4 regions of the Metabacillus indicus genome follow, and region 4 is predicted to be linked to each of the others. Evidence: predicted binding sites of a transcription regulator. Region 4 holds the regulator's gene; each other region holds the start of a gene.
The links. The regulator Rex, encoded in region 4, represses fermentation and respiration genes when NADH is low (regulators of the CRP and FNR family bind a similar motif). The targets are predictions, from matches to a motif close to TTGTGAAATATTTCACAA.

Region 1 (5,576 bases), 1.8 Mb from region 4:
GACAGATACAGCAACGGATCCTTCTTTATCGATGAAGGAGACTCAGGGTCAGTTAAAGAAGTCTGGGTGCCGGTCACCCAATAAATGAAAAGACATCCCTAAAATAAAAGGGATGTCTTTTTTGCGTCTTATTTATTTTTAGAGAAGTATTCAGTAAACGCGTGCATAATCTCAATTCCCTGATACAAAAATAGACTGAAGGCTGTTAATGAAAAACCAGTCACCATAATAAGTCTCATCCAAAACATCGCAATTCCCTCCTTTTTTAAAGATTCTAGGGTCTTAGCGATGTATGGCCATAATAGGAGGACTGGTAAAAAACAGACAGCAGAAATTTCTTTAACAGGCCTGCTGAAGCTGACAAAGCAGCAATCACCGCGGCCGCTAAAAATACAGGTACCAAGCTTGACTCGCTTTGGTCCATGCTGAAAGGCATTTTCTCGTATTCAGCTTTATCCGCTGAAAACAGCTGAACATGTTCTTCAACGTCAAAAGCCGGCGTCTTTACGGGATGATGCTGCACATGCGGCGAAACCCCGGTCAGGAGAAGGGCAATGAGAAATAGAAACATCGTGTGTCTCATAACATTCCTCCTTTTAAGTCGTGCAATCGAATATACATAATCATAACGCATTATAGCGGATTCGAACAGTGGAAACTTTTTTCGTTTTTACTGTGCAAATCGACAATTTCTGATATACTTTATCTTTGGAATGTTAGAAAACCTGACATTAATTCAGAAAATTCTTTACTTCGGAGGTTTTATATGGATTTTTTAAATGGAATAATTTCCGGCGGGAATACAATTTTGTGGTCATACTTGCTGATCTATATGCTTGTAGGACTTGGTTTGTATTTCACAGTCCGATCAGGATTTGTCCAGTTCCGCTACTTTGGTGAAATGTTCAGGCTTTTAAAGGAACCTGCAATGGTATCCAAAGAAGGAAAAAGAGGCATTTCATCTCTGCAGGCATTCTTTATCAGTGCAGCGTCAAGGGTTGGCACCGGTAACTTAGCTGGAGTAGCTATTGCCATTGCCGTCGGAGGACCGGGAGCGGTTTTCTGGATGTGGCTGATTGCGCTGGTCGGAATGGCTTCAAGCTTTGTAGAAAGCACTCTCGCTCAGGTATATAAAGTAAAAGACGGAGATCAGTTCCGCGGCGGACCCGCTTACTATATGGAAAAAGCGCTGAACGCCAGATGGATGGGCATCTTTTTTGCCGTTTTAATTACATTATGCTTTGGTCTGATTTTCAATGCTGTTCAGGCCAATACAATCGCTCTTGCATTTGACAGTGCCTTTCAAATTGATAAAACCGTCATGGCTATCATCCTTGCGGTCTTCACGGCCATCATTATTTTTGGAGGACTTAAGCGGATAGCCGCTGCTACTCAAATTATAGTACCTGTCATGGCCCTTATTTACATAGGCGTTGCGCTTGTTGTTGTGATTATGAACATTACTGAGGTGCCGGCAGTTATTGGTGTTATTTTTGCCAACGCATTCGGATTTGAGCAGGCAGTCGGCGGCGGTATTGGAGCTGCTGTTGAGAATGGCATTAAGAGAGGACTGTTCTCGAATGAAGCGGGTATGGGTAGTGCACCGAATGCTGCCGCTACGGCAAACGTTTCGCATCCTGTTAAACAAGGCTTCATTCAGACTCTCGGTGTCTTCTTCGACACGATTATCATTTGCAGCACGACAGCGTTCCTGATCCTGCTGTTTGACACGACTCCGGATTCTTCGCTTGATGGAATACAGATCACGCAGGCAGCCCTTCAGTCACATATAGGAGACTGGGCAGGTACGTTCCTTGCTGTAGCAATTCTGCTGTTCGCATTCAGTTCGGTTATCGGAAATTACTACTACGGGGAAACAAATATTGAGTTTCTTAACGGAAGCAAGACGGTTCTTTTTATCTACCGTTTAGCTGTAGTCGGTATGGTTATTTTCGGTTCTGTATCAGGCTTCCAGCTAATCTGGGATATGGCTGACCTGTTTATGGGTCTTATGGCAGTTACGAACCTGATCGCCATTGCCATCCTTTCAAAAATTGCTTTCGCTGTCCTGAAAGATTACAGCCGTCAGCGAAAAGAAGGCAAAAATCCTGTATTTAAAGCAAGCTCCATTAAAGGGCTAAAACATACAGAATGCTGGGAAGACGATGAGGTTTAACCCCTGAATAAGAAACATAAGAAAAAGCACACCTTTCAGTTTTTGAACGGTGTGCTTTTTCTTTTGAAAAGAGTAGGCCTGCAGACTAAGAGCAAGCCAATTTTTATTTAGAAGGAATAAGGGGCTTTGTCAAATGTCCTGCTGTGTAAATGGCGAAGAGTTTGTGAAAATGTGAACAAACTTTATCGATTTCATGATTTCTATCGTCCTGCGGATGAATTTGGGCTAAACTAATCAATAGAAGCAGTTCATTCCAATCTTGTATGTGAAAACATTCACAAACATTTGTTTTGATTATCCTGATTAGAGGAAAAGAATGGGTAAACTGCTATACATTGCGTGATGTAAGGGGGAAGGAAGATTGTTTGAGTATGATCCGGTATTATACAGCAGAATTTTGACAGGATTGACACTTGCATTTCACACGATTTTTTCCACACTTGGAGTCGGTGTGCCGCTGCTCATTGCTCTTGCAGAGTGGATCGGCATCAGAAGGAACGATGGCCATTATCATCTGCTTGCAAGAAGATGGGCGAGGGGCTACATCATCACAGTTGCTGTAGGGGTTGTAACAGGAACGGCAATAGCCCTTCAGCTAAGTCTGCTGTGGCCGAATTTTATGCAGGTTGCCGGTCAGACAATCAGTCTGCCGCTGTTTTTGGAAACCTTCGCTTTTTTCTTTGAAGCTATTTTTCTTGGCATCTACCTTTATACATGGGACCGCTTCAAAAAGAAAATCTACCATTTGCTGCTGCTGATCCCGGTGGCTCTCGGAGCGACGCTTTCCGGTTTCTTTATCACAACAGTAAATGCCTTTATGAACGCTCCGCTAGGATTTACGATGGAAAACGGAGTTCTGAAAGGCGTTAATCCTTTGCTTGCGATGTTTAACCCTGCAACGCCGACAAAAATGGCGCATGTGCTGTCTTCGGCTTATTTAACATCTGCCTGCGTGCTGGCAGCGATTGCCGCATTTATGATTCTCAGGGGCAGAGAGCATGTGTATTACAAAAAAGCACTAAGTCTCTCCATGACTGTAGCTTTTGTCTGTGCAATAAGTACGGCCGTCATTGGTGACTTATCAGGAAAATATTTAGCAGAATACCAGCCGGAAAAACTGGCTGCTGCTGAATGGCATTTTGAAACAGCGGAGGAAGCTTCTTTAATTCTCGGAGGAATACTCGATGAAAACAACGAGGTCAAATATGCACTTGAGATTCCGTATGCTTTGAGCATTCTTGCCCACGGAACGCCTGATGCAGAGGTTACGGGACTTGAAGAGTTTCCGGAAGAAGAATGGCCTCCGTTTGTCGTCCATTATTTCTTTGATCTGATGGTCGGAATCGGCATGTTTTTGGCGCTTGTATCCTTCGTGTTCATGGTCATGAAGTGGCGGAAGAAGTCAAATGAGCTGAACCGGGTCCTTTTATGGCTGATTGTCAGCACTGGTCCTCTTGCCATGCTTGCGATCGAAGCGGGATGGTTCTTTACGGAAGAAGGTAGACAGCCGTGGATCCTAAGAGGCTACATGACAACGGCGGAAGGTGCGACAACGTCAGGCTATGTTGATATCATGCTGTATTTGTTCATCGCCCTGTACGCGGTGCTTGCTGTCTCGGCAGCAGCTGTGCTTCGCCGCACATTTAAAGCAAATCCTGCTGAACGCGAGCTTGAAAAATTAGGAATGAAATAGGAGAGGACAAGATGGATTATGAACTGATTGGAATTACCGTGCTCTGGACATTTTTGTACGGTTACCTTATTGTCGCGTCCATTGATTTTGGTGCAGGCTTTTTTAATTACTATTCTGCACTGACAGGACGGGGGCCGATTGTAAAAAAAGTGATTAACCGGTATTTGTCTCCGGTCTGGGAAGTGACGAATGTATTTCTGATTTTCTTCTACATCGGACTGGTCGGATTTTTCCCGTCGCTTGCCTTCTACTACGGTACAGCCTTACTTGTGCCAGGGAGCATTGCCATCATTCTGATTGCACTGCGCGGTTCGTATTATGCGTTTCATCACTACGGAAACCGAGAAAATCTCTGGTATCAGTTTTTATATGGCGCGACAGGCCTGCTGATTCCGGCATCACTATCTGTTGTGCTTACACTGTCTGAAGGCGGCTTTATTGACGTCAGCGGGGATGAGGTGCAGCTGAATTATGCAGAGCTCTTTACGAGCACGTATGCGTGGGCCGTAGTCTTTCTGGCGATTGTAAGCGTGCTGTATATCTCTGCAAGCTTTCTGACGTTTTATTCTCATAAAGCGGGAGACAGCAGTGCCTTCAGCCTTCTGCGCAAATATGCGCTGTTCTGGAGCGGCCCGACTATTCTTGCAAGCTTGCTTGTATTTGTGTCCCTAAGAGAGCATAATCCGGATCATTTTCAGCGGATGCTGGATATGTCCTGGCTCTTCGGATTATCCCTTTTATTTTTTGCTGGTGCCGTGTATCTGATCTGGAAAAAGAAGCGTTTGGGCGTTTCGTTCATCTTGGTCATGCTGCAGTTTGCGGCGGCATTTTACGGGTACGGGGCATCCCATTTGCCGTATGTGCTTTATCCGTACGTCACGATCTACACAAGCTTTACAAACGACACGATGGCACTGGCGCTTATCCTTGCTTTTATCGCAGGATTGATGCTTTTAGTACCGTCTTTATACTTGCTGATGAGGCTGTTCCTTTTTGATAACGATTATGTGAAAGGCAAAAAATAGGAGGGATACCATGCAGACATTTTTGATCATGGTGGCACCGGTTCTAATTGTCGCAGTGACCGTTACAGGATTATTTGTCTGGGGTGCTTACGCAAAAGAGCCCTATGAAAAATAAAATGTGCAAAGGCTAATAACAGGCTTAAGACGCATAAAGGAGTCCGTGTCATGCAGCTGAAACATTTAACTTCAAACCATAAAAAACATATCTGGCTACTCCGGGTGCATGCTGCATTAACAGGTGCAGCCATTATTGCACAGGCGTGGCTGTTCGTCAGTGTGACAGACGCCGTCTTTTTAAACGATGCGCCGTTCCGGGAAGTTGTTCCTGATCTATTTATTTTGCTCGCCGTGTCTCTATGCAGAGCAGGATTTATGTATTTCGGCAACAAAACCGGGGTTTCATTAGCGGCAGCTGTTAAGAAGGATGTTCGGTCATTGCTTCTCCAAAAGATGTCCAAAGAATCTGTTTTGAGCTCTTCGGGCGGACAGACCGGCAGAAAAGTAAACGTTCTGCTGGATGCCGCAGATGAAATCTCGCCTTATTTCAGCACCTATATTCCCCAGATGATCCAGACGGGAATCATTCCGCTGATGATGGCCGCTGCCGTGTTTACACAGCATGTTTATTCCGGCATCATTCTGCTTGTAACAGCCCCCTTTATTCCGCTTGCCATGGCACTTG
Region 2 (5,576 bases), 960 kb from region 4:
TAAAGGTATCGAATGTTTATACAGGTATAGGATCTGACGGCATGATCCTGATCTGCCCTTCAGATAAAGCAGCCGTAAAGATGAGAATTTTCAACAGTGACGGCTCTGAAGGAAAAAACTGCGGAAACGGACTTCGCTGCGTGGCGAAATACGCGTACGAGAATAAACTGACAGAAGAAAGAGAGTTTTCTATTGAAACCCTCTCAGGCCTTGTTTATGCGAAACTTGAAGGCGAAGGATCAGTTATCAGCAAAGTGACAATCGACATGGGAGAACCTCTGCTTACCCGCAGCGAGATTCCGATGCAGGGCAATCCGGAGGAAAAAGCGGTAAACACACCTCTTGAATTTGGCGGGAAACAGTACATGGGCACTGCCGTTTCAATGGGGAATCCCCATCTTGTGTTCTATGTCGATGACATTGAAACGGCACCTGTTTTGACCCTTGGTCCGGTTGTTGAAAAAGATCCTTTATTCCCAGAAAGTGTGAATGTCGAGTTTGTTGAAGTCGTATCTGAAAACGAGCTTCATTTCAGAGTGTGGGAGCGCGGTTCAGGTGTAACGATGGCCTGCGGAACAGGGGCATGTGCCGCCGTTGTTTCTTCTGTTTTAAATGGCTTCACAAAAAGAGGAGAAGATACGACGGTTCATTTAGCAGGCGGAGATTTGCTTATTAATTGGTCTGAAGAAGGAAATGTTTTTATGACAGGGCCCGCTGAAGTGATCTGCACAGGAGTTTATTACTATAACAGCTGACAGGCTGAATCATTTGAGACTTCCTTTCGGATTCGGTATACTGGTAGCATAGCCTTTGGATAATCGGCAAAGGAGGAATAAAGATGAGTGATTTAGTAACAATTACGGAAGCAGCAGCTTTTCAAATAAAAGACATGATGAAAGAAAACGGTGAGGAGCAGGCTTATCTGCGCGTAGGCGTTAAAGGCGGCGGATGCAGCGGCCTTTCTTACGGAATGGGCTTTGAACAGGAGCCGGGCGAAGATGACACGCAATTTGAGCTTCACGGCATCAAAGTTGTCGTAGACAAGGAGAGCACGGCAATCCTGAAAGGCACGATTATCGATTTTAAAGAGTCGCTGATGGGCGGCGGCTTTACAATCGACAATCCGAATGCCATTGCTTCATGCGGCTGCGGTTCTTCTTTCAGAACTGCAACGAATACTGGTACTCCTGAGGAGTGCTGATAAAAGGACATTTCCCTGTAACGACAGGGGAATGTCTTTTTTTTGCTTGTTTTACATAATAACCCCTGTTTCTTTTCTCTGACACTGGACAAAAACCCGGCATATAGTATGGGTGTGAAAACGATAAGGGGGCAGAGCAAAGTATGTATTATCATCCATATACGCCGTATCACGGCTATTATTCTTACCGTCTGAATTCGACAGACGAATTAAATGAAGGTCTGTATAAATGGGGCAAGTTCACATTTTCAAATGATGCTGAAAAAGAGGCCTTTATATTTTACTTAGACAAAGAGTCAGGAGATGCGTATATCCTGTCTTTTCCTGCTTTAACGACAAGCAGAGTAAACGTTAGCGATATAAAATCGTTTAAAGTGATGGAGAAACCTCCGAAGGCTGAAGGTGAAGGTCAAAATGGAGGCGGTCAGTCAGAAGAGGGGCAGCAGGGCGGCTCTTCAGAAGGCGGACAGAACGGCGGGCAAGAAGGATCTGGCGGTCAAAACGGCGGATCGGAAGGTCAAAACGGCGGTTCTGGTGGCGGTCAAAACGGCGGTTCAGGCGGCCAAGGCGGCCAGAACGGCGGAACAGGAGGCCAAAATGGCGGTTCCGGAGGCGGACAGAGCCCATTTGGCGAGATGCCTGGAATGGGTCAGAACGGTGGCTCACAAGGCGGTCAAGGTGGATCGCCTGGTCAGATGCCTGGAATGGGTCAGGGCGGAGGAGGCCAAGGAGGCCAACAGAGTCCGTTCGGCCAAATGCCTGGAATGGGTCAGGGCGGTGGCATGCAGGGAGGTCAAGGTGGATCGCCTGGTCAGATGCCTGGAATGGGTCAGGGCGGTGGCATGCAGGGAGGTCAGCAGAGTCCGTTCGGCCAAATGCCTGGAATGGGCCAGGGCGGAGGCATGCAGGGAGGCCAGGGAAGTCCGTTTGGCCAGATGCCCGGATCAGATCAGGGCATGATGCAGTTTGACGGCCAGCGTTATCAGCAGCCGCAGCCGTATTTTTATAACCCCTACAGCCAATACTGGCAGTGATTTATATAGAGAAAAATGAAGTGGTTGGTTGTTAAAAAGGAAGAGTTGGCAGTAAATTCAGAAAGAGTTGGCAGTAAAGCGGGAAAAGTTGGTTGTAAAAAGGGCAATCTTGGAAGTGAAAAGAAGGATTAGCAGAAAAACGAACTTTCCAGGCAGCAGAATTGATCGTTTTTTCTGGATGAAATCAAAAAAATTAACGCAAATAAAAAAAGAATGCAGAGACATAAACAATTTCTCTGCATTCTTCATTGTTTCACTTATTTTTCAAACAAGCTTGTGCTGTGAAGCGGCTGCACTCTTGCTTTTGGATCCATATAGGCTTTTGCATTGTTGACGGCAGTTGGAGCTTCTCCAAATCCGCTTGCAATCAGCTTGACTTTTCCTTCGTATGTGCAGATATCTCCTGCAGCATAAATGCCTTCAACATTTGTCTCCATTTTGCTGTTTACGAGGATGGAGTTCTTTTCGATTTCAAGTCCCCAGTTTTTAATTGGTCCAAGAGAGGAAACAAATCCGAAGTTTACGATGACAGCATCAACGTCCAAGACTTCTTTGCGGTCGCCTTTTACTTCTTCTAAAACAACCTGTTCAATCTTGTCTGTTCCTGTCAGTTCAGTTGGAATGAAAGGAGTCAGGATTTGAACTTTCGAGTTGTTTAGATTTTCTACACTGTGCTCGTGGGCGCGGAATTTATCTCGTCTGTGGACAAGGGTCACTTTTTCTGCAATCGGTTCAAGCATCAGTGACCAGTCAACTGCTGAGTCTCCGCCTCCGCATACGAGTACGCGCTGTCCTGCAAACTGATTCAGGTCATCGATGAAATAGTGAAGGTTTGATTTTTCAAACGAAGCCGCTTCTTCAAGCTCGATTTTACGCGGCTGGAAAGCACCGTTTCCGGCAGTGATGATGATGGTTTTAGAATAATGAACTTCTTGATCGGTTGTCAGTTTGAAAACACCGTCTGCCTGTTTTTCAACATCGGCAACTGCCTGTTCAAGACAAATCGTTGGTTCAAATTGAGCCATTTGTTCTTTTAGATTGTTGACAAGTTCCTGAGCGCGGACTTTTGGGAATCCCGCTACATCATATATGTATTTTTCAGGATAAAGGGCAGAAAGCTGTCCTCCAAGCTGCGGTAAGCTCTCAATAATTTTAACTGATGCCTGGCGCATGCCGCCGTAGAATGCAGTGAACAATCCTACCGGTCCGCCCCCGATAATCGTGATGTCGTATACTTTTGTGTCTTCCTTCACAAAGATAACCCCCAATTGTAATTGATAATGATTCTTAATGTTAACATATTGTCACTCGTTCGTCATTTCAGCCGGCAGCCGTCTGCAGTGCGAAAGAGTCATTCACTGTTTGATTATGATTATTATAGAGAATGTTTTTATTTTTGTAAAATTCTTAACGTTTTTAATCCTTTAATTTGGTCTTGAAAAAATCAGTACAGGTGCTATTATGGAATATAGGCATTATTTCTATCATATTTAATTATTTGCTTCTTTCTGAAAAGTTAAGTGAACATTTTCACAAACTTTTTTGCGGAAAACAAAATAAAAAGCTGTAAAGCGGAGGAAGATAAGGAATATAGACATTATTCTATCCTTCACAGCAAAAAAATCAAAAAAGGTGGATGTGATTCGGTTGAGAAAGCCCAAAATAGTAGTACTAGGTGCAGGTTACGGCGGATTAATGGCAGTTACGCGTCTTCAAAAAATGATCGGTGTAAATGAAGCAGATCTTACACTGGTGAACAAAAACGATTATCATTATGAAACAACATGGCTTCACGAGGCATCAGCTGGTACGCTGCATCATGACAAAGCAAGATACCAAGTGAAAGATGTCATCGATAACAGCCGCGTGAAATTTGTGAAAGATACAGTAGTATCGATCAACAAAGATGAGAAGAAAATTGTCCTTTCAAATGGTGAGCTTGAGTATGACTATCTTGTTATTTCTCTTGGTTCACACCCTGAAACATTTGGAATCAAAGGTCTTAAAGAATATGCATTCGGCATCACAAATATTAATGCTGCACGTCAATTGCGCGAGCACATCGAATATCAATTTGCTACTTACAATACAGAAGAAGTAAAACGCGACCAGCGTCTTACGATTGTTGTCGGCGGAGCAGGCTTCACTGGCATCGAGTTCCTTGGCGAGCTTGCAAACCGTGTTCCTGAGCTTTGCCGCGAGTACGATGTTGATCATAAGAAAGTGCGCATCATCTGCGTAGAGGCTGCTCCAACAGCTCTTCCTGGATTTGATCCTGAGCTTGTCGAGTATGCTGTAAACCATCTTGAGCGCAAAGGTGTTGAATTTAAAATCGGCACTGCGATTAAAGAATGTGTTGAAGACGGCATTATCGTTGCAAAAGACGATGTAATGGAAGAAATCAAAGCTGACACAGTTGTTTGGGCAGCAGGCGTACGCGGAAACAGCATCGTAGAAGAAGCTGGATTTGAAAACATGCGCGGCCGCGTAAAAGTTGACTCTTACCTTAGAGCTCCAGGCCATGATGATGTCTATATCATCGGGGACTGCTCTCTTGTGATCAACGAAGAAATCAACCGTCCATACCCTCCGACAGCTCAAATTGCTATGCAGCAAGGTATTACAGCGGCTAAGAACATTTCAGTTGCAGTCCGCGACCAGGGCGAGATGGAAGAATTCAAGCCTGATATCAAAGGTACAGTAGCTTCTCTTGGCGAAGACGATGCAGTAGGCATGGTATTCGGCAAAAAAGTAATGGGTACAAAAGCTTCATTCATGAAGAAAATGATTGATAACCGTGCTCTTCTAATGGTTGGCGGAGCAGGTCTTGTAGTGAAAAAAGGAAAATTTAAGTTTTTCTAAGAAATCGATTAAACTAAAGACAAGAGCTATATGCTTTTGTCTTTTTTTTATGCGCGAAAATTGATTTTTACATAAAGAATTTTCAAAAGGAAGGGGAGTTTTTAAATGTCAACCAAACGGGGAAATGTCTGGATTGCCGTTTCAGGCCTTGTTGAAAATGAGAATGGTGAATGGCTTGTCGTAAAAAAGCGTTATGGAGGTTTAAAGGGCAAATGGTCTTTTCCTGCAGGCTTTGTAAACGAGGGAGAAACAGTGGATGAAGCTGTTTCAAGGGAAATCCTAGAAGAGACAGGGATAGAAACGGCCGTTCTTGGCGTGATTGGGATCAGGTCAGGTGTCATCCATGATAAAATCAGCGACAACATGATTATTTTCAGATTAAAGGCCATCTCTTCTGACATCACCGTCCAGGAAAATGAACTGTTTGAAGCAGCCTTTATGCACCCCGATCTATTAAGGGAGCATATTGATTCGTCTTT
Region 3 (5,576 bases), 770 kb from region 4:
CTGTGCCGTTCCGAAAACACTCGTCTGAAACTTGCCGTGCACTTCCCTGATAAAATGAATAAACGGATTGGATTTCATGAATGAACACCCTTTTCAATGATCACTTGAACGTAGTGATGCAGTTTCTTCCCGTTCTTCAGAATCGTTTTCAGCTCTTTCTTTTCCGCACGGGTAAGGTCCTGTACAGGCAGATAATGCACATCATCATACTCTTTAATTCTCTTTAAATTCGACATCCTGAACTGAAGCAATCTCAGAAAACTGTCTTTATAGATTTCAAGTTCATTTTTATATTCACCCTGCCGGGAAAGGCTGTTTATCCGCTCAAGGGTGGAGGATTCCATAATCCCTTCTTTAATGGCAAGAATTCTGACCGCATTGACATATGGAAGAAATGCCGCCTGTTTAATGTTCAAGCACCCCTGATAATGGCCGCTGCTTTCTGTAAAAATCTGTCCGAGCGGTCCGACAGACGGTTTGATGTGCATGATGGTATCCAAAAACCTTTGCAGAAGCTTTGGCGTTTTCTTTTGATGATTGTCCACCCTCCGCTTTAAACGGACAAGCAGCTTATCATCCCCCGCCATGGTTCTTGCATCAATGAAGATCTGCAGGTATCTCATCGATTCAAAGCTGACATCTTCCATCCATTTGTCGAGCTGTCCTTCATATCCTTCTGCTGACTTGCACCATAAAGGATTTGAGCTCATCACTTTCCCTTCGCAATAAGGGTAGCCTGCAGCATGAAGTCCGTCCGATAGTTCTTTTCCGAGAGCCAGAAAGTATTCCTCTTCAGCTGCACCACTTTTTTCATACACCATTCCATGATCCTGATCGCTTACGGCCCCCTGCTCAAATCTCCCTGCACTCCCCATGACAAACCATGCATAGGGCGAAGGAGGATCCCCTTTCTCCTCCTTCACAATCTGCAGAGACCGTTCGAAAACCGTCCGCATGACCCGGTCATGAAACACATTCAGCGAATGCGCATCAGACATATGATTCTGAATCTCCTTCTCTCTCCACTCCTTGATTGACCCGTAGCTATCTCCCATGAACCGCACGTCCCTTTCGCTCCATTACGAGCTGATCTTATCCTCTTTTGATAAGAATACTTCAGGATAGCCGTAACTTCCATGCTCACTCATATCAAGACCCATAATTTCTTCTTCCTCTGTCACACGCAGACCGCCCATCAGCTTTTTTGCTGCGTAAAGAATGACAAACGAAACGATGAAGGCATATGCACCTGATACCCCGACGCCCATGACCTGAACGCCAAGCTGTTCAAAACCGCCGCCGTAAAAAAGTCCCGGCTTTCCTACTGTTGCAAGTTCAGGCGCTGCAAAAAATCCGGTTGAAATGGTTCCCCAAACACCCGCTGCCCCGTGAACGGATAAAGCAAAGATCGGATCGTCTATTCTTTTCTTTTCAAAAAATCTCACACTATAGAAAACTAGGATTCCGGCAACAAATCCGATTAGAACAGCTGCCCACGTTTCAACAAATGCACATGATGCGGTAATCGCGACAAGGCCGGCAAGTGCCCCGTTCAGCATCGTCGGGACATCTGATTTCCCGAGAACCGCCCATGAAACAAGCAGAGCAGCAACCGCGCCGGCAGCAGCCGCAAGGTTCGTATTCAGGGCTACATAGCCGAAAAAGCCATCTTCCACTCCGAGCGTACTAGCGGCATTAAAGCCGAACCAGCCAATCCACAGTACGAGCACACCAAGAGCCGTAAAGACCTGGTTGTGGCCGAAAATACTGTTGGCAGAGCCGTCCTGATTAAATTTTCCGATACGGGGTTTTAACAGAATTGTAGCAGCTAAAGCAGCCATAGCACCTGTTAAATGAACAACTGTCGAACCGGCAAAATCCTGCTTGCCGTGCTCTGCAAGCCATCCGCCTCCCCAAATCCAGTGAGCGACTACAGGATACACAAGCGCCGAAAACAAAACCGTGAACACAAGATAAACTGAAAGCTTCGCGCGCTCAGCAAATCCGCCAAGAGCAATGGTGATCGCAATCCCTGCGAATGCAAGCTGAAAAAGAAAGAAAACAGATGAAGATAAATTCATCCCCTCAAGCTCGTATCCAGAATAGAAAAAATGAGAAAGTCCAACAAAGAAATTGCTGTTGTCACCGAAAATAAAACCGAATCCAACCGCCCAGAAAATAAGCGATGCAAGACCAAACGTAAAGATCGTTTTCCCTGCAATATGCCCTGCATTTTTCATCCTGGTCGAGCCTGCTTCAAGCAGAATAAACCCGCCTTGCATAAGTATGACAAGAATGGCACCCAGCACCACCCATAAACTGTTTAATAAATACACCGAATCCAATTGAATGTCCTCCTTGATGATCTTTATCTTACATTACATGTTATAAAACATAACATTAAACTATTATTCTATATTCTATCTGAATATTGAATGTTGTCAACCAGTTTTCTGTAAATCATGTCATAAATCCTAACATTGATGAATCTGCCTATTTTTTCTAAACAGGAATGGACATTTTTTCCTTTTTAAGGTAAAATTATATTGTGAAGTTTTTCACATAATAATGGGAGGGTGTTGCACTGTGGCACAGGAAAAAATAAACCGTGTAGTGCTTGTTGGAACCGGATTTGTAGGATCAAGCTATGCGTTTGCTCTTATGAATCAGGGAATAGCAGATGAACTGATTCTTATTGACGCGAATGCCGAAAAAGCCCTTGGAGATGTCATGGATCTGAATCATGGAAAAGTCTTTGCTCCGAATCCGACTGCCATCAGGCTCGGAGACTATGAAGATTGCAAACACGCAGACCTTGTTGTTATTTGTGCAGGCGCCAATCAGAAGAAAGGCGAAACACGCCTTGATCTTGTTTCAAAAAACCTGAAGATTTTCAAAGAAATTACCGAGAGTGTCATGCAATCAGGATTTGACGGCATCTTTCTCGTTGCAACAAATCCCGTCGATATTCTCACGTATGCCACATGGAAATACAGCGGACTGCCACAGGAGAAAGTGATTGGTTCAGGAACCATTCTGGACACATCCCGCTTCCGCTACCTGCTTGGAGATTACTTTAAAATTGCGCCGAACAACGTCCATGCATACATCATAGGCGAGCACGGAGACAGCGAGCTGCCGGTGTACAGCACTGCGGACGTCGGAGGCATACCTGTTATGAAAATGATTGAACGGAACAGCACCTATAAAAAAGAAGACCTGGATGAGATCTTTAAAAATGTACGCGACGCAGCCTATCAGATTATCGAGAGAAAAGGCGCAACCTATTACGGCATTGCCATGGGCCTTGTCCGCATCACAAGAGCCATCTTTCATAACGAAAATTGTGTGCTCACCGTTTCTGCGCGTCTTGACGGACAATACGGCGAATCTGATGTGTACATCGGCGTACCCGCCGTTATTAACCGCGACGGCATCAGGGAAATCGTTGAGCTTGACTTAAGCGAAGACGAACAAAGCAAGTTCCGCCGCAGTGCAGGGGTGCTGAAAGAGATCCTGGCACCGTTTTGGCCGGGAGATGCACCGGCTTAAGGAAAAAGAGAGTAAGACTGCAGCACTCCGGTTTATGGGAAGCCGGAGTGTTTTGAGTTGGAAAATGTGCTTTTTAGCAGATGGATGGAAGAGTCATAAGAGGCTTCGATTGTTACCTTTAGCTGCGGCGGAAAGGCATGAAGGGTCATAAGAGGCTTCGATTGTTACCTTTAGCTGCGGCGGAAAGGCATGAAGGGTCATTAGGGGCTTGGATTGTTACCTTCAGCTGCGGCGGAATTGTCTGAAAGGTCATAAGAGGCTTGGATTGTTACCTTCGGCTGCGGCGGAAAGGCATGAAGGGTCATTAGGGGCTTGGATTGTTACCTTTAGCTGCGGGAGAATTGTCTGAAGGGTCATAAGAGGCTTCGATTGTTACCTTCAGCTGCAGCAGAAAATCCTGAAATGTCATTTGTTACCTTCAGCTGCGGCGGAAACGGCTGAAGGGTCATAAGAGGCTTGGATTGTGACTTTCAGCTACGGCAAAAATATCTTAAGCGTCATATAGGCAACAGATTGTGACCTTCATACATGATAAAGACCTCTGAAAGGTCATAAATTCCCCAAAAGCACTTATTCCATTCAAAAAAACACGAACCCCGCAAGGTCCGCGTTCTCCCATTCTAGCTGTCTCTTTTTTCTTTTACTCTTAACAGACGCAATCCGTTGGCTGTCACAAGCAGGGTTGCTCCCATATCTGCGAAAATGGCGATCCAGAGGGTCAGCCAGCCGGGAATGACAAGAAGCAGCGCGATGAGCTTAAGTCCGAGTGCAAACGCGATGTTCTGCTTGATGATGACAAGGGTTCTGCGGCTTAAGTCAATGGCAAACGGCAGCTTCTTCAAATCATCACCCATCAGCGCTACGTCCGCTGTTTCAAGCGCCGTATCGGTTCCGGCTCCGCCCATGGCTATTCCTACAGAAGCTGATGCAAGAGCCGGAGCATCGTTTACTCCGTCACCGACCATAGCGGTCTTGCCATAGGTCTGCTGCACATCTTTAACGGCTGTTAATTTATCTTCCGGAAGAAGGTCCGCTTTTATGTCCGAAACGCCGAGCTGCCTGCCCACCGCTTCAGCAGTTGCTGCATGGTCTCCCGTAAGCATCACAGTCTTGCTGATCCCAAGCTCCTTCAGCTGATCGATCACCCGGATGCTGCTGTCCCGCACCTCATCCGCTGCAGCTAAAAGAGCAAGCGGCCCTTTATCTGTACCCGCAAGCATGACCGTTTTTCCTTCTCTCTGCAGGGACTGCATTCTTTCGGTCCATCTGGAATCCAGCTTGCCGGACTCTTCAAACAAAGAGGCATTCCCTACATACACCCATTCCCCGTCAACCTTGCCTTTCAGCCCTTTTCCAGTGACAGACGTAAAGTCTTCGACCACCAGGGAATCAAAAGAAAGATTCAGATTTCTGGCCTTCTTTAAAACGGCAGATGCAAGCGGATGCTGTGATTTGTTTTCAAGAGCGGCAATCTTTGTGAAAAATTCATCTTCAGAACGTCCTCCAGCAAGAACTTCAAAGTCCGTAACAGCGGGTGTTCCTTTAGTCAGGGTTCCTGTTTTATCAAAAGCCACAGCCTTAATGCTGCCAAGCTCTTCAAGGTAAATGCCGCCTTTTATCAGCACTCCGTTCCGGGCCGCATTGCCGATGGCCGTTACAATGGATACAGGTGTAGAAATAACGAGGGCGCACGGGCATCCTACCACTAAAACGGCAAGCCCCTGATAAATCCACGTTTCCCATGCACCGCCAAGAAATAATGGCGGAAGAACAGCAACCAACAACGCGACAGCCATAATGGCAGGCGTGTAATATTTCGCAAACTTATCAACAAATGCCTGTGAAGGGGCACGCTCAGCCTGAGCCTCTTCTACCAGATGAATGATTTTTGAAATAGCCGTATCTTCTGCAAGCTTCGTGACCTCAACCTCAAGAAATCCTTCTTCGTTCAGTGTCCCGGCAAACACATCTGCACCGGGGCTTTTTTCAGCTGGCATGGATTCACCGGTAATCGGAGCCTGGTT
Region 4 (5,576 bases):
TCATTGCCTGAGCAAGAACCGTTGCAGTTGTTGTACCGTCTCCTGCTACGTCGTTTGTTTTGCTTGCAACTTCAGCAACAAGCTTTGCACCCATGTTTTCGAATGCATCTTCAAGCTCGATTTCTTTTGCGATGGTTACACCGTCATTTGTGATTAGCGGAGATCCGAATTTTTTCTCAAGAACCACGTTGCGTCCTTTTGGTCCAAGTGTTACTTTTACAGCATTTGCAAGTGCGTCAACTCCGCGCAGCATTGCACGGCGAGCGTCTTCACTGAATTTAATGTCTTTAGCCATAATTTCTTACCTCCTGAAAAGTTTTTTATGATATTTATAAAATTAGCCGATAACTGCTAAAATGTCGCTTTCGCGTAAGATTAAGTATTCAGCACCCTCATACTTCACTTCAGTACCAGAGTATTTTGAGAAGATAATACGATCGCCTTCTGCAACTTCAAGAGCAACACGCTCACCGTTGTCAAGCACACGACCAGTACCTACTGCTACAACTTTGCCCTCTTGCGGCTTTTCTTTCGCGCTGTCCGGCAATACGATTCCGCTGGCAGTCTTTTCTTCAGATTGTACAAGCTCAATTACGACACGATCACCTAATGGCTTTAACAAGTGAAACAACCTCCTCAAATTTCATTGATTTAAATTTTCTTATTTATTAGCACTCAGATGTCTTGAGTGCTAACACAAGTATTATATTATAGAATCTCTCACTCAAATTCAAGTGATAAGTCAAAAAAAATTGAAATCGTCATCAATTACATGTTTCACCGCTCTGAGGCATACCATAAAGGCGTTATCCTCCTACATGCTGCCCTGTTTATGGTACAATAATGCCTAGTTGACACATAAACATATGACCGATAATCGGCGAAAAAAGGAGTCATTCGATTGAAGAAAGAATACTGGCTAATCATTTTGACATACATCGTCATGCAGTTTTCAGGCATTCTTGGCATCCCGCTGCTCCTTAAGCTTGGTGTAGGCGAAGGCGAATCCATGAGAATGGCTCAGATTATGGCATCCGGATACTGGACCGTTTTCAGCTTTGCGGCTGCATTTGTCCTCGTCCTGTTTTTCATGCGCACCCACTTCAGAGACAACAAGGAATTAAGAGGTGACGCGGCTCCGGTAAGTGTGTCCATCCTCTGGGCAGTGGCCGGGGTATTCTTGGCGCTGACTGTGCAGGTTCTCGCAGCGAGCATTGAAACAAGAGTGCTCGGAATTCAGGGAGAATCAGAAAATACACAGATTATCATGGAAGTATTAAAGGTTACGCCTCTTCTAATACTAGTGACATCCATTATTGGACCGATCCTTGAGGAAATCATTTTCAGAAAGATTCTGTTTGGCGCTCTCTATCAGCGCATGAATTTCTTTCTGTCGGCTTTGATCAGTTCAATCGTTTTTGCGCTTGTGCACGGTGAGCCGCAGCATCTGCTGCTGTACGGATCGATGGGTTTTGTGTTTGCCTTCCTGTATATCCGGACAAAGCGCCTGCTCGTTCCGATTTTTGCGCATGTCGCGATGAATACACTGGTCGTGCTGCTGCAGTCGAACCGCGAACAGCTTGAAGAAATGATGAAAAAGGCGGAACAAATGCAATTTATCTTTGGAGGCATGTAAGAATGAGAACAAGCCCGGTATCGATGGGAATTTTCTACTTGGCAATGGGCATCCTGTTTACCTATCTTGCGGTGAACAGCTCGGAAAACGGGCTCTGGTCTTTTCCGACCATCCTGCTGATGCTGATTGCAACGTTTGACCTTGGAGTGGCATTCCGAATGTTCACTCTTTCGTATAAAGTGAAAACGAAGAAAAAAGGGTAATCCGGCAGCGGATTACCCTTCTTTATTTTCTTCCTCAAACTGTGTTTTTTGTGCTTTCCGGTAGGCAAATCTTGAGACGAAAATACTGACTTCATACAAAATGAAAAGCGGCACAGACACCATGAGATGCGAGACAATCTCCGGAGGTGTGATGAGCGCTGCGATCACAAGCAGAACAAAGTATGCGTATTTCCTCACCTTTGACAGGAACATCGGCGTGACAATCCCGAGCCTTGTCAAAAACATGATGACAACCGGCAGCTGAAACAGCAGCCCAAACGGAATGGTCAGCTGTATGAGAAACTGAAAATATTCATTGATCCCGATGACCTGGTTAATATCAAGGTCATTTGAGAGCCGCTCCATAAAATCCACTACGAACGGAAACAGCAGGAAATACGAGAAGCTCAGTCCGGCCAAAAACAGCCCGATGCTGATCGGGATATAGCTGAGCGTAACGCGGCGTTCTTTTTCATAGAGCCCCGGGCTGACAAAGGCCCAAAGCTGATAGAGAATGACCGGCGACGTCAGGATAAAGGCAATGATAAAGGTAAACTGCATATAGACCATGATCGGGTCTGTCATGCGGAATGAATTTAGCGTCAGATTCTCTGCTTCTGTCGTATGCTGCAGATATATAATAATCGGCTTTGCGAGTAAGAAGCCGGCAATCACAGCGAGAAACAGGAAAAAGACGGTGATGATGATCCGTTTTCTGAGCTCTGCAATGTGATCGACGACCGACATGTCGTTTTGTTTCATAACTGCTTTCATCCTATCTTACTTCTCTTCCTTCTTTTTATCTTCATCATCGTCATCAGCAAGGCCTTTTGTGGCTGACTTGAACTCGCGCAGAGAATTTCCTACCGCTTTTCCGAGTTCAGGGAGCTTTTTTGGGCCGAAGATCAATAAAGCAGCAAAAACGATCAGCAGCAGACTTCCAAATCCAAGGTTTGGCATAGTTTTCACCTCTTTCTTTATGCGTTCGGGTAATGTTTCAAAAAGTAGACGAGCGACTGCAGCTCGACAGCAAGATCGATATGGTGGATTCTGATTTCCTCCGGCACATTCAGCCTTGCCGGCGTGAAGTTCAAGATACCTTTAATGCCCTTTGCAATCAGTCTGTCTGTAATCGCCTGGGCAGCCTGGGCAGGGACGGTCAGAATCGCAACGGTCACATCCTCAGGCAGGTGCTCTTCCATGTTATCAAGATGATAGATCGGCACATCGCCGATTTCGGTGCCGATTTTGTTCTCATCCACATCAAATGCAAGTGAGATCAGCGTATTGTTGTTTTTCGTGAAGTTATAATGAAGGAAAGCTGTACCGAGGTTTCCCACTCCAATCAGCGTAACCTTTGTGACCTCGTCCTGGTCAAGCGTCTTCCTGAAAAAGGACAGCAGGTAATTGACGTTATAGCCGTATCCTTTTTTCCCGAGAGCCCCAAAGTAGGAGAAGTCTCTGCGGATTGTTGCGGAATCGACCTTCACGGCATCGCTCAGCTCAGCCGATGACACCCGCTGCTTCCCTGAAGCATGCAGGTTTTTTAAAAAACGGTAGTATAAAGGCAGGCGTTTAGCAGTCGCCTGCGGAATTTTTGATTGCTCGATGTTGTTCACGTTCTAACCCCCACATTCAAAGATGCAGATTTATCTCTCTTGTAATCCCCATTTTTCCCGCCGGTCTTTTGAGATAAGTACGTTGGACCAATAACAAGGCCCTTGTCTAAAGCCTTGCACATATCATAAACCGTCAGTGCACAGACGGAAGCGGAAGTTAGCGCTTCCATTTCAACACCTGTACTTCCTTTTGTTTTGACTGCAGCGTGTATGACCAGGCGGACTTGTCCATCGTCTTTTTCCCAGTCAAATGAGATATCAATCCCTTTAAGCGGAATCGGGTGGCACATCGGAATGATGTTCCATGTGTTTTTGGCAGCCATGATGCCTGCTACCTGCGCAACAGCAAGAACGTCGCCTTTTTCAAGCTGCTGATGCACGATTTTATCATGCACGTCCGGGCTCATGATGACGCTTGAAATGGCTTCGGCTGTGCGGACTGAATCATTTTTTTCTGATATATCAACCATCCTGGCTCTGCCCTGCTGGTTAAAATGAGTAAAATTTGACATCTTTTTACGCCCCTCATACCTAGACTATACACTATTTTTATAAATCTGTCTTTTTACTTATTGTGACAAATACACGCTTCCAGAAGTCCCAATCATTGCGGGTGCCCCTCGGATAAGCTACACTTAAACTATCATAGCCTGAGGTGAAAAGACATGATTTTGCTGCAAATTAACCAGCTGACAAAATATTTTGCTGCTGATCTTATATTATCGAACATTAAACTTGAAGTACAAACGCGGGACAAGATTGCACTCGTGGGCCGAAACGGTGCCGGAAAATCAACGCTCCTGAAGATTATCGCAGGACAGCTTTCCTATGAATCAGGAGAGATCATCAAGCCGAAAGATATGAGGATCGGCTACCTTGCACAGGACACCGGCCTCGAATCCGAGCTTTCCATCTGGGATGAAATGAACTCCGTTTTCCAGTCGCTGAAGGACATGGAAAAAACGATGCGCAGCCTGGAGATGAAAATGGCCGAAACAGACCCTTCAGAACGGGAATTTCAGCAGCTGCTGAATGAATACGACCGTCTGCAGGTTGAATTTAAAGAAAAAGGCGGCTATCAGTATGAAGCAGACATCCGTTCTGTTCTTCACGGACTCGGGTTCGCTGACTTTGACATCTCAACACCGATTCAGCGTTTGAGCGGAGGCCAGAAAACACGGCTTGCCCTCGGTAAGCTTCTTTTGACAAGTCCTGATCTGCTCGTGCTGGATGAACCGACAAACCACCTGGATATCGCTACACTTTCCTGGCTTGAGCAATACCTGCAGGGATACAGCGGTGCTCTTTTGATCGTCTCCCATGACCGGTATTTCCTTGATAAGGTAGTTAACCAGGTGTACGAGATTTCAAGACACGCAAGCAGAAAGTACATCGGCAACTACAGCCGCTACCTCGAGCAGGCCGCTGAAAACTATGAACGCGAGCTGAAATTATTTGAAAAACAGCAGGATGAAGTGGCGAAGCTGAAGGATTTTATCCAGCGGAACATGGCTAGAGCGTCAACCACCAAGCGCGCGCAAAGCCGTCAGAAAAAACTGCAGCGCATGGATCTGATGGACAGGCCCCTTGGGGATGAGAAGTCTGCCCACTTTAAATTTGATATCGAGCGTCAGAGCGGAAATGATGTTTTAAAAGCGAATGATATCGCCGTTTCCTATGATGGAACGAATCCGATTATTTCAAATGTCTCTTTTTCCGTTTCACGAGGTGACAGCATCGCGCTCGTCGGACCGAACGGAGTCGGGAAGTCGACACTTTTGAAAACGATCATTGAAAGACTCTCTCCACTAAAGGGTTCATTTCAGCTTGGGTCCGGCGTCAAGATTGGCTATTACGATCAGGAGCAGGCGAATTTGACGTCCAATAAACGGGTGCTTGATGAATTATGGGATGACTACCCGATGCTTACCGAAAAGGAAATCCGCACTGTACTCGGAAACTTCCTTTTTTCCGGTGACGATGTCCTGAAAAATGTATCAACCTTAAGCGGCGGACAAAAGGCACGGCTTGCCCTTGCAAAGCTGATGCTGCAAAAAGCCAATCTGCTCATTCTGGATGAGCCGACAAACCATCTTGATCTGGACAGCAAGGAAGTGC

Region 1: ACK1LH_RS10105 (cytochrome ubiquinol oxidase subunit I) is a predicted target of Rex. The motif match lies at 2,440-2,457, and genes of this name have one in related genera.
Region 2: yumC (ferredoxin--NADP reductase 2) is a predicted target of Rex. The motif match lies at 3,754-3,771, and genes of this name have one in related genera.
Region 3: ACK1LH_RS18520 (L-lactate dehydrogenase) is a predicted target of Rex. The motif match lies at 2,547-2,564, and genes of this name have one in related genera.

What each region holds. Positions count from the first base shown of each region.
Region 1 is NZ_CP176757.1:2,013,169-2,018,744, forward strand. It holds gene parC (DNA topoisomerase IV subunit A) at 1-84, shown strand, start outside; gene ACK1LH_RS10095 (hypothetical protein) at 275-583, opposite strand; gene ACK1LH_RS10100 (alanine/glycine:cation symporter family protein) at 767-2,176, shown strand; gene ACK1LH_RS10105 (cytochrome ubiquinol oxidase subunit I) at 2,538-3,869, shown strand; gene ACK1LH_RS10110 (cytochrome d ubiquinol oxidase subunit II) at 3,881-4,894, shown strand; gene cydS (cytochrome bd oxidase small subunit CydS) at 4,905-5,009, shown strand; gene cydD (thiol reductant ABC exporter subunit CydD) at 5,060-5,576, shown strand, end outside.
Region 2 is NZ_CP176757.1:3,430,691-3,436,266, reverse strand. It holds gene dapF (diaminopimelate epimerase) at 1-755, shown strand, start outside; gene ACK1LH_RS17610 (HesB/IscA family protein) at 839-1,201, shown strand; gene ACK1LH_RS17605 (hypothetical protein) at 1,345-2,235, shown strand; gene yumC (ferredoxin--NADP reductase 2) at 2,493-3,488, opposite strand; gene ACK1LH_RS17595 (NAD(P)/FAD-dependent oxidoreductase) at 3,874-5,097, shown strand; partial or broken gene ACK1LH_RS17590 (NUDIX domain-containing protein) at 5,203-5,551, shown strand.
Region 3 is NZ_CP176757.1:3,622,042-3,627,617, forward strand. It holds gene ACK1LH_RS18505 (exonuclease domain-containing protein) at 1-78, opposite strand, end outside; gene ACK1LH_RS18510 (DUF294 nucleotidyltransferase-like domain-containing protein) at 75-1,055, opposite strand; gene ACK1LH_RS18515 (ammonium transporter) at 1,080-2,345, opposite strand; gene ACK1LH_RS18520 (L-lactate dehydrogenase) at 2,587-3,552, shown strand; gene ACK1LH_RS18525 (heavy metal translocating P-type ATPase) at 4,173-5,576, opposite strand, start outside.
Region 4 is NZ_CP176757.1:244,189-249,764, reverse strand. It holds gene groL (chaperonin GroEL) at 1-295, opposite strand, end outside; gene groES (co-chaperone GroES) at 338-622, opposite strand; gene ACK1LH_RS01485 (CPBP family intramembrane glutamic endopeptidase) at 902-1,636, shown strand; gene ACK1LH_RS01480 (YdiK family protein) at 1,639-1,839, shown strand; gene tatC (twin-arginine translocase subunit TatC) at 1,852-2,601, opposite strand; gene ACK1LH_RS01470 (twin-arginine translocase TatA/TatE family subunit) at 2,620-2,799, opposite strand; gene ACK1LH_RS01465 (redox-sensing transcriptional repressor Rex) at 2,817-3,458, opposite strand; gene moaC (cyclic pyranopterin monophosphate synthase MoaC) at 3,455-3,970, opposite strand; gene ACK1LH_RS01455 (ABC-F family ATP-binding cassette domain-containing protein) at 4,124-5,576, shown strand, end outside.